One region of the Paenibacillus sp. DCT19 genome, then DNA from elsewhere that is predicted to be linked to it. Evidence: riboswitches for the same ligand, from Rfam matches in the RefSeq annotation. Region 1 holds a riboswitch; the other holds the start of a gene.
What was found. Region 1 has a riboswitch for thiamine pyrophosphate ahead of thiC (phosphomethylpyrimidine synthase ThiC). Riboswitches for the same ligand answer to the same signal wherever they lie in the genome.
Positions count from the first base shown of each region.

Region 2: another riboswitch for thiamine pyrophosphate. It lies ahead of DMB88_RS16535 (NUDIX hydrolase); the one in region 1 lies ahead of thiC (phosphomethylpyrimidine synthase ThiC).

Region 1 is NZ_CP029639.1:748,223-755,785, forward strand. Features, by position in the region: partial or broken gene DMB88_RS03470 (Fe-Mn family superoxide dismutase) at 1-59, opposite strand, end outside; gene DMB88_RS03475 (alpha/beta hydrolase) at 282-1,295, opposite strand; gene DMB88_RS03480 (IclR family transcriptional regulator) at 1,639-2,382, shown strand; TPP riboswitch at 2,553-2,666, shown strand; gene thiC (phosphomethylpyrimidine synthase ThiC) at 3,047-4,831, shown strand; gene DMB88_RS30120 (hypothetical protein) at 4,981-5,124, opposite strand; gene DMB88_RS03490 (hypothetical protein) at 5,417-6,106, opposite strand; gene DMB88_RS30125 (hypothetical protein) at 6,274-6,441, opposite strand; gene DMB88_RS03495 (zinc ribbon domain-containing protein) at 6,966-7,563, opposite strand, start outside.
Region 2 is NZ_CP029639.1:3,617,643-3,625,205, forward strand. Features, by position in the region: gene DMB88_RS16525 (glucose PTS transporter subunit IIA) at 1-1,782, opposite strand, end outside; gene DMB88_RS16530 (LysR family transcriptional regulator) at 1,995-2,930, shown strand; gene DMB88_RS16535 (NUDIX hydrolase) at 3,264-3,692, opposite strand; TPP riboswitch at 3,767-3,877, opposite strand; gene DMB88_RS16540 (SDR family oxidoreductase) at 3,995-4,828, opposite strand; gene DMB88_RS16545 (TetR/AcrR family transcriptional regulator) at 4,869-5,549, opposite strand; gene DMB88_RS16550 (hypothetical protein) at 5,628-6,023, opposite strand; gene DMB88_RS16555 (oxidoreductase) at 6,049-6,867, opposite strand; partial or broken gene DMB88_RS16560 (aldo/keto reductase) at 7,048-7,262, opposite strand; gene DMB88_RS16565 (paeninodin family lasso peptide) at 7,492-7,563, opposite strand, start outside.

The sequences.
Region 1 (7,563 bases):
AAACGAATTTCTTCTAATATACGCAGGGGTAAGAGTGGTCCATATCCTTTCCATTGCATATCCAAGCATCCTCCCGTCATTGATATGATTCCGAATCCATTTCACCTTTAACATCGAGATGGGGCTAAAACAGCCAGATCTCTTTATCCTCGAACATGTCGTGCATAGCCATCGCAACAATATATTCATTAATGATGTTGTCCTATGTATATAAAAAAAGAGCCCCATAAGGGCTCATTCGTAGTTCGTATTCAGGCGCGATACACTTCAGGGCATGAACATTAATATCGATCCAGATCATCACTGGTGGTCTTCGTTACATGGCTCAGGAAGGTTGATACGCGGCGCAGGTATTCTTTGGGATGCTCACGGAAGATTAACTCATGGTGGGAACCGTCCACGATCCATTCCTCTGAATTCGGATTGGTTTGATTGGCGGCGAGTAGCTCCGCGATTGGATAAGGCGCCTTCTCGTCTTCCGTACCGTGAATGAAGAAAATCGGGAAAGGATAATCCTCTTTTTTGACCTCTTGATACGGAATTTGCTGTAATCCAGTGCCGTTCAGAACCGGGAACAACAGCTTCATAATCTCAAGTGTAGGTTGGCGCGGAAGATCGATCTGATTATGAATGTTGTGATACAGCGTATCTGGTTCAAGTAAAAATGTGCTGTCCAGAATCATCGCATCAACATCCTCGGTAAGAAGGCCTGTCTGTAATGCTGTGCCTGCACCCATGGAGAATCCCCATACGACGAGCTCCTCAGCACCTCGTTGCTTCGCCGTTTGAATGGCGCCCAGCAATTGTTGTGATTCCGCTTTGCCGCCTGTAGCGACGGCTTTATTCACCTGAGATGCAAAACCATAATCGAACATAATGACGTTAAATCCAAGTTGGTGCGCATAATGGGCAAGGTCATACATCGGAACCCAGGTTTCCTCACGGTTGGCACCATAGCCATGACTGAAGATAATCGTTTTGTTCACATCTTTGTCGGCAGGAATGTACCAGCCCTGCATCGTTCGGCTTCCGTCTGCCGCAGGGAATGTTATGTCTTCGTACTTCATATTCCTCGCTTGCATCGGATTAGAGAAGACAGGGGCTACCGTTGGGTTGGATAAGACCCAGGCGATGTAACCGTGTAGTGCAATAAAACAAAAGAGTAGAAAAAATACCACGGAGAGCAGCAACGCTACGATAATATGCTTGAACCGAATCAGCCTTGGCGATAACGAAGTAGGCAGATCGGACACTTTCGTTTGCAGCGGGGCTTCGCTCTGGGATGTCGAATACATGATTGCCCCTCCTTATAAGTTCAGATGAAATTGAGGATAACAACGAGAACCATCAACCCATATACGTAGTTCCTAAGTCACAGGAACGAATGATACAAATGCATAATCTATCTTTATCGTATGTTCCTATATAACCAAAGTCAATTGATTGGCAGCATTTGTTACGCAATTGTTATATAGTCCTGAGAGGATCTGGTTAACATTTCCTAAGCGTACAAATCGCGGAATATTTAGTCTTATAAAAAGGAGAATATTGCCCCTTTTTAGTTTACAGATGAGATCGTTTCTCATATAATTTATGTAACCAAGTTTCATGTGATGAAACATGAGGAGGCTTAGTGTCATGGAAGACCGCAAGTTGACCGTCAGGGCTGTGGAACGAGCCTTGGATATATTATTGTGCTTCACAACTCGGAGTGATCTGGGGCTTACCGAGATTGCAAGCCAGATTGGTCTGCACAAAAGCACGGTGCACCGGCTGATGGCAACCTTGGAAGAACGGGGATTTGTTATCCGGGATGCAGCTACCGAGAAGTATCGGCTTGGCATCCGCATCTGGGAGCTGTCCGCTCATATGTCCCGTAGTGATGACCCAGCTATCCTTCTTCTTCCTGCGATGGAGCGTCTGAGAGATCGACTCGGGGAGACGGTTAGCTTGTATTTGCGGGATGGCAGTGAACGGATTCGGATTCAGGCTGTTCAGAGCGATCAGGCTATACGGCGTGTAGCTCCTGTTGGTGTGCGCCTTCCTTTATCCGTAGGTGCGTCCAGTAAGGTGCTAATGGCCTTTGCTACGGAAGAGGATCGTGAGGAGCTGATGAATGGGCCGGAGTGGCCTGTCTTTATCGATCCTAAGGTCTATCTCGCGCAGATGAAGGATATTCTGGAGCATGGTTATGCAACGAGCTATGAGGAGCGTGAACCGGGAGCTGCGGCGGTATCTGTACCGATTATGGATCGCAAAGGCCAAATCGCTGCTGCATTGTCTGTATCAGGACCTGTCAGCCGTCTATCACAAGAGACGTTACATGAGTATGCACCCGTGTTGAAAGAAGCAGCTGCTCAGATGGGCTTGATGTTATCTTAACGAGTTTGTTCAACCACAACGCTCTTATGGAACATATATGTCATGATGAATCTGCTGATTCTGGAACATAAAGGTTGTTTTTCGTTCTCGGTTGAGCTATCCTGATATGGACAGCCCAGCCGGGCTTGATGAATTGAATATGACACTGCGGTATACTTGCCGCAACTTGTTAACGTTACTAGGGGAGTCCGAATTGTCCGGACTGAGACGGAATCGCATGAGATTCTGGACCCTTTGCACCTGATCTGGATCATACCAGCGTAGGGAAGTAATCGGCCAATCAACCACGAACATCAATGGGATGTAACCTATGGCTGAACTCAATTAGAGTTCGGTAATCGGTACATCATTGGTGATGGACATAGCCGGTTCCCTCGGGAACCGGCTTTTTTTATATACAGTGAGCAGAGACAAGATTTAGACTTCAGAGTTACTTTCGTAAAAAGAGCGGAGGTAGGTATCTGTTGTGGAATCTATTCAATTAGTTAGGTGAATGAACCTTACTCTGCTGCATGTTGTCTTACTGTATATGTCTCTCTAGGTAAGGTTGTCCTTGCTCCTTATATGGATGGTCTCCAGATTAGATGCGCTCGCATGGAAAAGAAGTGATGCAGTCGTGAAGACCAATGAGGAGGAGACAAAGACGATGAGTACAGAACAACCAATGATGGGACAAGGGAATACAGAAGCGCAGGCGGCAAAAGAAACAGGTTCGGCTGGAGGGGTTCAACCTTTTCCCGGCAGCCGTAAAGTATACATTCAGGGCTCACGTCCGGACATTGCTGTACCTGAGCGTGAAATAGCTCTTCATGACACGAGTACTCCCCAAGGGGTGGAGCATAATGAGCCGCTGCGTGTGTACGATACGAGCGGCCCGATGACCGACCCTGAATTTCACGCAGACATCCGGGCAGGACTACCTGCACTCCGCACACGCTGGATTACGGAGCGTGAGGATGTGGAGGCTTATGCAGGACGTACGGTGCAACCGGAAGATAACGGGCTCAAGGCGGGGAGTAGAAGAACCGGAGCTGAAGCTTACCCAGGCTTGCGTGGCAAGCCGCTGCGGGCTCAGGCTGGACGATGTGTAACGCAGATGCACTATGCACGCCAAGGCATCATTACGCCAGAGATGGAGTTTGCCGCGATTCGTGAGGGAGTAGAGCCGGAGTTTGTGCGACAAGAACTGGCCAGTGGCCGAGCGATTCTACCATCCAACATCAATCATCCTGAAAGTGAGCCGATGTTGATTGGTCGTCATTTTCATGTGAAGATCAATGCGAATATCGGGAATTCTGCCGTCTCCTCCTCCATCGAAGAAGAAGTGGAGAAGATGACCTGGGCTGTACGCTGGGGCTCGGATACCGTTATGGATCTGTCGACAGGAAAGGATATCCATACTACGCGGGAATGGATCATTCGTAATTCTCCAGTACCGATCGGAACTGTGCCACTCTATCAGGCGCTGGAGAAGGTCAATGGCGAAGCAGAAGCACTAACGTGGGAATTGTACCGAGACACACTCATTGAGCAGGCAGAGCAAGGCGTAGACTATTTCACGATCCATGCAGGCGTCTTACTGCGCTATATCCCGATGACAGCCAAACGTATGACAGGCATTGTGTCCCGGGGTGGATCTATTATGGCTGCGTGGTGTTTGGCACATCATCAAGAGAACTTTTTGTATACGCATTTTGAAGAAATCTGTGAAATTATGAAAAGGTATGATGTGGCATTCTCGCTTGGGGATGGATTGCGTCCGGGGAGTATCTATGATGCCAATGACGAGGCTCAGATGGCCGAGCTGGCTACACTGGGCGAGTTAACGCAGATTGCGTGGAAGCATGATGTACAGGTGATGATTGAAGGGCCGGGGCATGTGCCGATGCATAAGATCAAGGAGAATGTGGATCTACAGATGGAAATCTGTAAAGAGGCTCCGTTCTATACCTTGGGTCCACTGACAACGGACATTGCTCCAGGTTATGATCACATTACTTCAGCTATTGGAGCGGCGATGATTGGCTGGTTCGGGACATCCATGCTCTGTTATGTTACACCGAAGGAACATTTGGGGCTGCCTAACAAGGATGATGTACGAGAGGGAGTCATCGCCTACAAAATTGCAGCACATGCCGCTGACCTAGCCAAAGGTCATCCTCGAGCTCAACGCCGAGATGATGCGCTGTCCAAGGCTAGATTCGAATTCCGCTGGCGCGACCAATTTAACTTGTCGCTTGACCCTGAACGGGCGCTCTCTTACCATGACGAGACATTGCCTGCTGAGGGAGCTAAGGAAGCCCATTTCTGCTCGATGTGTGGGCCGAAGTTCTGTAGTATGCGAATTACGCAAGACATTCGTGCATTTGCTGCAGACAAGGGGTTGTCCGAAGATGATGCGGTAGCCGCAGGGATGCAGGCGAAGGCTGAAGAATATCGGATGCGGTAGGTGAGATTGGAGATTGATAGTGCAGCAAAAAAAAAAAACAGTTCATCACATAAAATGAGTGATGAACTGTTTTTTGTTTGTAGCCTTCAGAATTGCTCTTTTGGTTTGACTAAATATTGGCCGTCGTTCACAGATATCTCTACTATAGTTTACTTCATTTTACTCCAAATTCGAAACAGAATACCTGCAATGACAAATAGTATGCCGTCTGCTAATTTAAGACTTCCACCGTAGATAAATGCAGAACAGGCCAAGCCTATAATAAACAAAATTAGAATGTATAAGAAACGCACTAACATTCACTCCTCTACAATAAATGGAACTGTGCTTAACATATCTTAAGAGTGTGAACAATAATTCAAATTTATCTAATAAGATATAATGTTCTTAATACTCAGAGTAAATTAATAATAGAAATTTTTTAGTGTTCCTCTGGAATCATTATTGGCCGAACCCGAAAAACTAACGCTCAAAGCTCCGAAAGTTAATCCAACACTATGTAAGCCATAAAATACATATTAATATTAAATAGACTAGATACAAAAGTATAAAACTAGTGCCCTAATCTACTCCCCATTCCAACATTCAATGCGGTGCTATGCCTAGCTTCTTCTCCAAATACGTTGCAAGCAATGCCAAAGGGCTATGGATCGCAATACCGGTCTCTACTGTAACTCGCGCAGCAGCGGGCGCCATGGATAATTGGGCTGCGACTACCGTTTTGCCGGGATGCTGCCCAGCAATGTACTGTAATCCTTCACGTACTGCTGCAAGATAACCTTCCTTGTCACCGCGCATAATCAATTGAAACGTCTCAGGAATGCACACGGCTTCTGGCTGAGGCACCTCGGTAACACAGTTCTGCTCTTTCTCATAATCTTGCTGTAAAGCCCGATACACCCGTGCCATTGTACCTTCAATTGTAGCTGGATTGGTAAAAGCGAATATGTATTCATTGTCCATCCGTTGTATCTTCGCTAGTAGTGGATCATCAATGCCAATGACAGGAATGGCAATCTTTCGTGCTTCCTGTTCCAGAACAGCAGCAAACAGGGTGCAGGTCACGAGAATGGCATCGGTATGGCAGCGCTCAATCCATTGCAGGGTTTGAGATACTTTGTCCTTCGTTATTGCGTCAGAGAAGCCTTCATCATGTTTAAGCCGATCCAGACCGGGATCAACATAATGCACGAGTTCCACCGCATAGGCAGACAAAGCTTCTTCGACCAGGGTAATGTTGGAATAGTGAGCGTGAAAACAACTGATGGTAAGCATAGTATTTCTCCCCCTAATGGCTTCAGCTGCCTGTGAGCAGCCTAGGCTTGCCAAAGTTTTAACCCATTATAGAGGATAGGCGAATAACCGTCATCCCTAGCGTTCTGGAAGGACGGTAAGCTGATTGTAACCGAATAAGAACAAGAGACCGGTTAGAGCATGATATGTTAACGCATAGAAGGCGCAGCATTCTTATTCGCGATCTTTTGTTGCAAAATTTCATGAAAGGATAGACCTTGAGTGCTCTCATTCTCCTTTTTTGGAGCATTGGTCGCCGTGTTGCGCGGATATTGGTGGTGATACGGGATCATTTGCTGAATAGGCATGCGGATCATCTTGGTTCCTCCTTTGATGCGTAATTTATGTATTCATGATTTATAGGTATATGTGACTTGTTATATGAATTGGGCAAATTTATGATGTAATTCCAATTGGATTGTAGTGATTTTACCCGGTATTTGAGAGATGTAAACGTTTTTAGGGAAATTCAGGAATAAAGGACTGCATTTCGAAGAGGGTAAATGGGAGGATAGAATCGGTTGTTAAGTGAATAGACCCAATTTTAAATAAGTCAACCATGACCTAATTGAGACATATTGTCTGGTTGAATAGGTATGGGAAATGCTAAGTAACTTGGTACCTTAGACCGTTGTTTGGAGGGGAGAAAGGCAATTTGTTTGCGCGAATAATGAGTCGTTGCATGGATTCTACTTTAGTAATTGACCTTTCATTGGCTAAAAATATTAGCTAAAAGTACATATAACAAAAAGCCATCGGATTCCTCCGACAGCTCGCCTGAATATGATCTTAGAATTTAAATTTAGGATGAAGGATAGCTATCACATCAAATAACAATCCACTATTTTGACTGAACAGCAATATATACGTCTACCTGAACATTCTCAGGGTCAATACTACGTTCATCATATAGCTCGAAGTCACCCGTAAATGTACGTTTATGCTGATCCGCCCAAGCCCATACTGCGCCCCATGCTTCCCCTACCACTTCTGCCATAGCTCCTCTTCTGGAGGTGAACACGGCGTACGTAGCTGGAGGCAGATCAACTGAATTCATGTCCTCGGGCAGCCTTTCGTCCGCAGAAACTTCGTGACCAACCAGAATGGTGTACTCCCCGGTAATACCGTCTGTATAGTCACTATAACAGCCATAGCGAGCTACCTCTGGTGCTGGTAGTTGGTCAGAGGAGAAATACTGATTCCACAAGCCTTGAATGCAGCCTTTGCCACTGATCTCAATCGCATTGGTTGTTCTCGCAGACACACCCGCAAGACGTTTCGCCGGAAGAGTCACATAACGAACAGGCTCGGACAATCCAAGAAGCGCGCCGCTCAGACCATTCGACTCCGTAGATGTATCATTTGAATCGTCCCCTGAGCTTGCCGAGGTTCCTCTCATTATAGTGCCGTTCCATCGTTTCAAATAAGGAAGCTGATTC
Region 2 (7,563 bases), 2.9 Mb from region 1:
ATCTGTAAAAATGAGTAATACCGACAAATCCAAGTTGGTTGTTTTCAAATAGTCCAAATCAAGTGTGACAAGTTCTTCTCCAGCTTGTATACGTTGGCCCTGCTGGACCTTTATGTTAAAGCCCTTGCCCTTCAGAGACACGGTATTGATTCCGATATGAATCAGGATTTCAACTCCGTCATCCCTTGTTATTCCATAGGCATGACCTCCTTTAAATACTGTTGTCAATACGCCACTACAAGGTGAAACGACGACGTTATCTTTTGCAGTAAAGGCAATTCCTTCTCCCATTGCTTTTGTAGAGAAAACTTCGTCTTTCACTTCCGACAACGGGAATGAAACACCATCGACAATGGAGACTATTTGTGTTTCAGACTCGCTAACCCGTGGGGTGGACGTAACATTATTTTGCTGTTTCAGCTGCTCACCTTCATCGATACCTAAGATGAATGCCACAATAGCCGAAACAACGATTGCCACGATACAGGCTATAAGCATAGTGATCAGCGTTTCTTGGAAAATTGGCATTGCTAAAATGGTTGTTTTACCCATGATGTATGCTCGTGCTCCAAATAAACCTGCAACAATACCACCCACAGCCCCACCAGCCATGACTCCAATAAGCGGTTTTTTGTATTTCAAAGCAATACCGTAAATAGCTGGTTCTGTAATTCCTGCAAAAATAGATCCAAATCCAATTGCCAAAGCCTCTGAACGCAGAGTTTTGCTCTTAGCACGGAGACCTACCCCGATAGCAGCCCCTCCTTCTGCCATTGCATGAAGAATCAACGCCGGTTTGAAATACGGATCATACCCTGGATTCGCGAAACTCTGTACCATAAAAGGAGCAATTACAGTATGTGTACCAGTCATTACCAAGAACGGCAAGAGGGCCGCTAACAAACCAACAACAACAGGACCAATAGTTCCTTGTGTCCATAAAAATCCACCAACAACAATGTTGCCAATCAAGTTACCGAAAGGTCCAAACACAACAAAAGTTAAAATAGACGCTGTTAAAACCGTCAACATACCAACCAAAACCGATTTTAAAATACCTGGAATAATCTTGTTGAAAAATTTTTCAAGATAATAAACAGCTACAGTAGAAAGTAACGCAGGAATCATAGTGCTTGAATATTTGATCAGTAAAACAGGCAAACCAAAGATATGAGTTGTTCCTCCATTTTCCACCAATGCTACAAACCCGGGATATACTAATACACAAGCAACAAAAATGGCATAAATCGGATTTGAACCAAGTTTTCTTGAAGCCCCGTATGCTACAAAAATAGGCATAAAGTAAAACGGAACATCAGCTAGAAAATTGATTAATGAATAGGACTCAGTTTTGTCGAATGAAGGTAAAATCATTACGATGATCATAAGCATAAGCTTCAGCATTCCACCTGCAATCAACCCGGTAATCATCGGGCTCACGGAACCTGCAATGAAATTTATCAGATCAAGAAGAAGGCTTTTAATCGTTCTTGGCTTCTTCTCTTTTTCTGGCATAGAGCCGCCTTCCTCACCAGAAAAGCGGTATTTTTTCATGATCATGTCATAAGCAGGTAACAAATTCTTACCCATGATGACTTGAAGTTGCCCGGCACCGAATACTGCCGAAATCACACCGTCAATCGATTTGAGTCCTTCCAGATCAGGTTTCTTCTCATCTTTCACGATAAAACGTAGACGGGTCATACAATGTGATAAAGAAACAATATTCTCTTCTCCACCACTTTTTTGAACGATTTCATCTGTGATTTTTTTGAAATCCATAAAGGTTCCCCTTTTCGTATAATCCATGATGTTTAAAATGCATGTTAATTAAGCAAAACCAATAAAGCAATTGGTATAAAATTTAAATATAATCATCAGGCCCTGTCTGATTACGCTTTCATTATAAAAGTCCTATAGAAGATTGTAAAACCGATATTTGTAATATAAAATATCGATTAATTGGATATTTAATTCAAAGGGGAAATTGATTTATGAATCATGAGGAAATTGAAACTTTTCTAGCTGTCGTCGAACATGGAAGCATTCTGAGAGGATCTCAGTCCCTGTATATCAGTCAAAGTACTGCAACAAACAGAATTCAACAGTTGGAGGGTAAATTAGGAACAAAGCTTTTTTATCGACAGAAAGGAATCAAGTCACTTACTTTAACTCCCCAAGGGCAAAACTTCTTATCCATTGCAAAACAATGGTCTGTTCTTTGGCAGGAAGCACAAAATCTGAATAGTTTTGAAAACTATACTGAATTACGAGTTAGTGCAGTAGATATGATCAACAGCTTTATGTTCGTTGAAGTTTATAAAAAGATGATGAAGAATCATGACCATATTGTTTTAAACATACAAACTAATCATTCAAGCAAAATACACCCTATGGTTGATAAACAAATTTGTGATATCGGTATTGTGTCAGGTCTCTATAATTATCCAAGTGTTAAATTTGTCCCTTTGTATCAAGAGGATATGGTATTGGTGTATAACCAATATTCTTTATACGCTCAAACCCTTGATAATAGAGACCTGAAATCAGAAGACGAAATTTACTTAACTTGGTCAGAAAAATTCACTCTTTGGCATAACCGTTATTTTCCATACTCAAAAAGAAAAAAGATCATTTTAGGCACTGCATCAATGCTGTTAAGTTATTTTGACGAAGTAAATAATTGGTCCATTATTCCCATGAGTCTCGCAAATAAACTCATGAAATTAAATCCATCTATCACGTATTCTTTGTTTGATAACCCTCCGCCACAGAGAATGATTTATCTCCTCATCAATCAATATTTGAAACCGGATATTCAAGAGGCGATTCAAATTTTTGTTGATGAAATCGTTAGTGAACTGGAGCAAAACGAAGGTTTAACTGTACTTATCAAAAATTATGAAAAGGTTCAGAACCTAATTAATTAATTTGTTTAATATAAGTTGAATTAACATCTAAATCCGATAACAAATACAACACTGATTATGTTCACCGAATTAATTATCAATATGTCAGTGCAGTGACTCCAGTCATCCTACTTGAGGTACATAGTACTATCTCTGAAAGATGACATCTTATTGCACAACAGCCGATCATGTTATTTTTGCAACTTTCATGTTTTTTGAACTAACCTGCCTGTTAATTTATTGAATTAGCGCTACGTTCCTGCCCGTTAGTTGAACAAAAGCAGCAGATCGAGTTGATCCGCTGCTTTCTTTGTAGTATTGAACTATCGTTTCCCGTTAGCTTAACTCGTTTAGTTAGAATTTCCCTTCATCAATGTATGATACGTGAACGTTGTTTCTTACTATCTCGCTAAGTCCATTCTGATGATAGTAAGGCATCAAACTATCGGCCTGTTCAACATCGATCCACGATATTTTCATTATTTCATCTGGCCTATTAATTTTTTCCTTTCCGCCTATTATCGAGGATCTAAACGTAACATAAACAATGTGCTCTGATTCCTTTTCAACTTGATATTCATTTAATGCAACTACACCTATTAATCTTATGTCTAGTCCAGTCTCTTCTTTAGCCTCCCTAATGGCCGCTTCTTCAAACGTTTCATTTTTTTCCACTGCTCCTCCAGGAAGTGTCCATCGGCCTCCATCTCTATTTTGAACCATTAAGATTTTAGTGTTTGTTTGATCAGTGATTAAGGCATATGCTACATCGATTCTTTTCAAAATACCGATCTCCTTTCAAATAAATAAAAACGCTGTACCTGCAGGAGCAAGTACAGCGCACGTTAACATGACAAATAAGCGCAAAATGTGCTTCCCTACGATGGCATTACCCAACAGGTATTTTCGGTCTACGACGGTTTAGTCGTACTCTCAGCCTGATCCCACAAGCTCCCGCATATATTTTATTTTACATTAAATGAGTTTACTACAACTCGATGAAGATAATCAACGAATGCTACGCTAACCTACCGATTAGTTACACGACTTTTAGCAGATCGACCAAGTGCCGCTATATTTTCGATTCAATTTTCAAAATCTGTTGAAAGAGCTACCTCCTTCTGCTCCTCTAGCGCAGCCAAACGTGAAGCCAAACTTTTAGAAACCAATTCATAGGCATCACTCCCCAGTGTTAGACGAAGAGTAGTTTCCTCGGAATCAGCTGCATTAATGATCGCCTGTGCCATTTTTACCGGATCACCAGGGAATTGGTTATCGCCCGCCTCTTGTGACATTTGGCGAATATAGCCTACAGGCGTATTTTCATATTCACTCATAGGCACACCTGCCATCATACTGCTGCCACCAAAGTTAGTTCGTGCACTGCCCGGTTCAACAAGCGTTGCTTGTATATTAAACGAAGCTACTTCCTGAACGAGAGATTCGATAAATCCTTCCATAGCCCACTTGGTTGCATGATAGATACTTAGAGCCGGGAACGCAACTTGACCACCCATACTGGAAAGTTGGAAGATTCGGCCTCCCCCTTGAGCACGAAGGTGTGGTAATGCTGCACGAATCACCTGGATAGACCCGATAACATTGGTATTGAACTGATGAATAATTTGTTCATCACTTACTTCCTCGGCTGCTCCAAACAGCCCATATCCTGCATTGTTGACCACAACATCAATTTGTCCTAGTTCCTCAAAAGCTTGATTAACCACGTTTTTAATGGCCGGAGTGTCGGTTACATCCAACGTAGCCACCCATAATTGATCTCCATAGCGATCTTTTAAGTCATGTAGCGCATTTTCTTTGCGAACCGTAGCTGCCACACGATCACCACGTTCCAACAACAACTCTGTAAGACTACGTCCAAAACCACTCGATGTTCCTGTAATAAACCATGTTTTCATATAATAACGCCTCCATTTTAGTTTTTTATACTCTGCTTGCTCATTGTGTGTCTTTATTCATTTTAGAGATGTAATTCATATGGTATCCGTCCAGATAACAACTCATCGTTTTCAGAACATCCTCGTTGAAGTTGCGTTGAAGTCCATCCAGACCGTTCTGCTTGATTATCTCCATGACCTCTTCGGGTAATGTGGCTGATAGCTTGCAACCTGTGATGATGGATGCTTCGGCTTGAAGAATTTCCATGACATCATCGGGTGTTACTGCATTTTCTGCACAAATCATAGTCACAAGTTCGGACATTAACGTGTACAGATTCAGTTTATGATTCAGCATGGTTTCAGCATCTACATTTTTTTCAAAAACAGCAGTTCTCATCGATTCCAATTTGATGTATAGACCATTATCCTCAATCAGTTCTTTGAGTTCAGTCATCAACAGGTGTTTAAAATCAGCGAAGCTGTGAATGGACACTTCTTTCACCAATTCAGTTAATGACGCAAGTCGCTTCTCATACTCTCTGCATAACAGACTGAAGAATAACGCTTCCTTTGTTTTGAAATAAACAAATAAAATTCCGTTGGACATCCCCATTCTTTTAGCGATATCTGACATTTTTATTTTTTCGTACTCGGAGGTCAAAATAAGTTCAGCAGCCTGATCCATAATAGCTTTAGCTTTTAATGCTTTGGCTTCTGGTGTCATTGCTCGTTTAGCCATAATACCAATCACTCCATTCGATTCTTTTTAGATTGCTCATCGATCTGGAGTTACAATCCAAGCAGAATGGTCTGTCGTTTACTCCTTGAAAAATGCTTTTACCGATTCATCATAATCATTACAAAATGCTCGTGACATTTTCTCCGCTCCATGGCTTCTGGTCAGCCGGTTAATTTGCATCGTAGCAATTGCATCATTGGTTAATGTTGCGACTTTTTTGGGCATAATATAATCAAATTCCGCTGTGACTTCCATCCATACCTGATTGGCTTCCTGAGTCCAGGCTCCTTTTGCTTCACGATTGTTAATGACGATTGCCGTTGTGTTTTTATCTCGATGAGCGTCTTTTAACAATTCTCCAATCGCATGTATTTCATCCATATTCAGCATGAAGTTTGTGTGTTTGATAAAGAAAATCCCGTCTTCTTTCCAATACGTTGTTGTTTTTGGTAATTTCGAATCAAATGTAGACATGTTAGACACACTCCTCTATTTTAAATTATCCAAACATTTTAATAATTCTGTCGTAAGCACGATCTCCAAATACATTTTTCATAAATACCATCGGTTTTGCCATAAATCCTACCAGATAACGTGTTTTCGGTCTTCTTACCGTCACGGCTTTACCAATGGTACGTGCGATAAGTTCCGGTTTTGAAAGCTGATTGCCTGTATAGTTTTTGATCATACCCTCTGCTGACTTGTTTGCGGCTTCAGCATATGGGCCATTCGCTGATACTTTTTTCAGATGCTCGGCAGCAATGATACCCCAATCTGTTTTGATACCGCCCGGTTCTACCACAATCACGTCAATGCCGAAGGGTTCAAGTTCCAGTCGCAGGCAATCCGAAAGACCTTCCACTGCAAACTTGGTCGCATGGTACCAGGCACCGAAGTTAGTCCATATCTTCCCGCCCATTGAAGATACATTCACAATCTTACCGAACTTGTTTTTTCGCATGCTTGGTACGACCAGCTGAATCAGTCTCGCAAGTCCGAACACATTAACTTCCATCTGCCGCCGCGCTTCTTCCATGGGAACATCCTCAAGCGCACCGTAAGACCCGTATCCGGCATTGTTCACCAGTACATCAATTCGTCCTTCTTTGCTTAAAATCTCATTGACCGCCGCAATCATGGACTCTTCATCCGTTACATCCATGGAAATAGGACGAATACCTTTGTTCGCAAGATCCTTCATTTTGTCAATCCGGCGAGCTGCAGCATATACCGTAAAACCTTTGTCTTTCAGTTCAAGCGCAGCTTCTTTACCGATTCCTGACGATGCACCTGTAATTAAAGCAACTTGTTTACTCATGTTGTATAACCTCCACATATTTATTTGATTTTGAGTCAATTATATTTGACTTCGAATCAATTGTCAATCATGTTTGTTTTATTTTTCTCGCGGTTCCGATATTGCTATTCATTTGAATTTTTTTATTCGGATATCGTAAAGGGATCGTCCGATTACAGACGATCCCTGGATCAATATTGCTTATTGATTAGCTGAAGACACTTTCTTTAGAAGCGTAGCTTGTTGTTTATAAAAAGATAAATTGTCTGGATGGGGGACATACGCCTCCTCCGATTTCTCAATCTCCTCTGTACTTAAATGGATGTCCAACGATTCAATGGCATCCATTAAATGATGTTCCTTTGTAGCCCCAACAATTGGACAGTAACGGTATCCTTCTGCAATACCCATGCTAAAAATTCAGCTTCTAAGAAGAAGCTCTCTTGAATCCTCTGATTGAAATCCATTTCTTGCTCTACAAGAACTTGTACCGATAAAATAAAAAAGCCGCTAAAATAGCGACTTCAATGGGAATATGTTCTTGTACCTCGACAAACATGTTCTTATCCCTCATCTGAGCATCGAAAAAGCCGCCCACGGGCGACCTTTTGACAAGAATACGATTTTCAATTTGAAGGATGATCATCAGGACGTTGGATCATATAGGTCTGCATCATGTTCTTCGATCCAATCAATTTGCCTGTATCCATAGCCAGC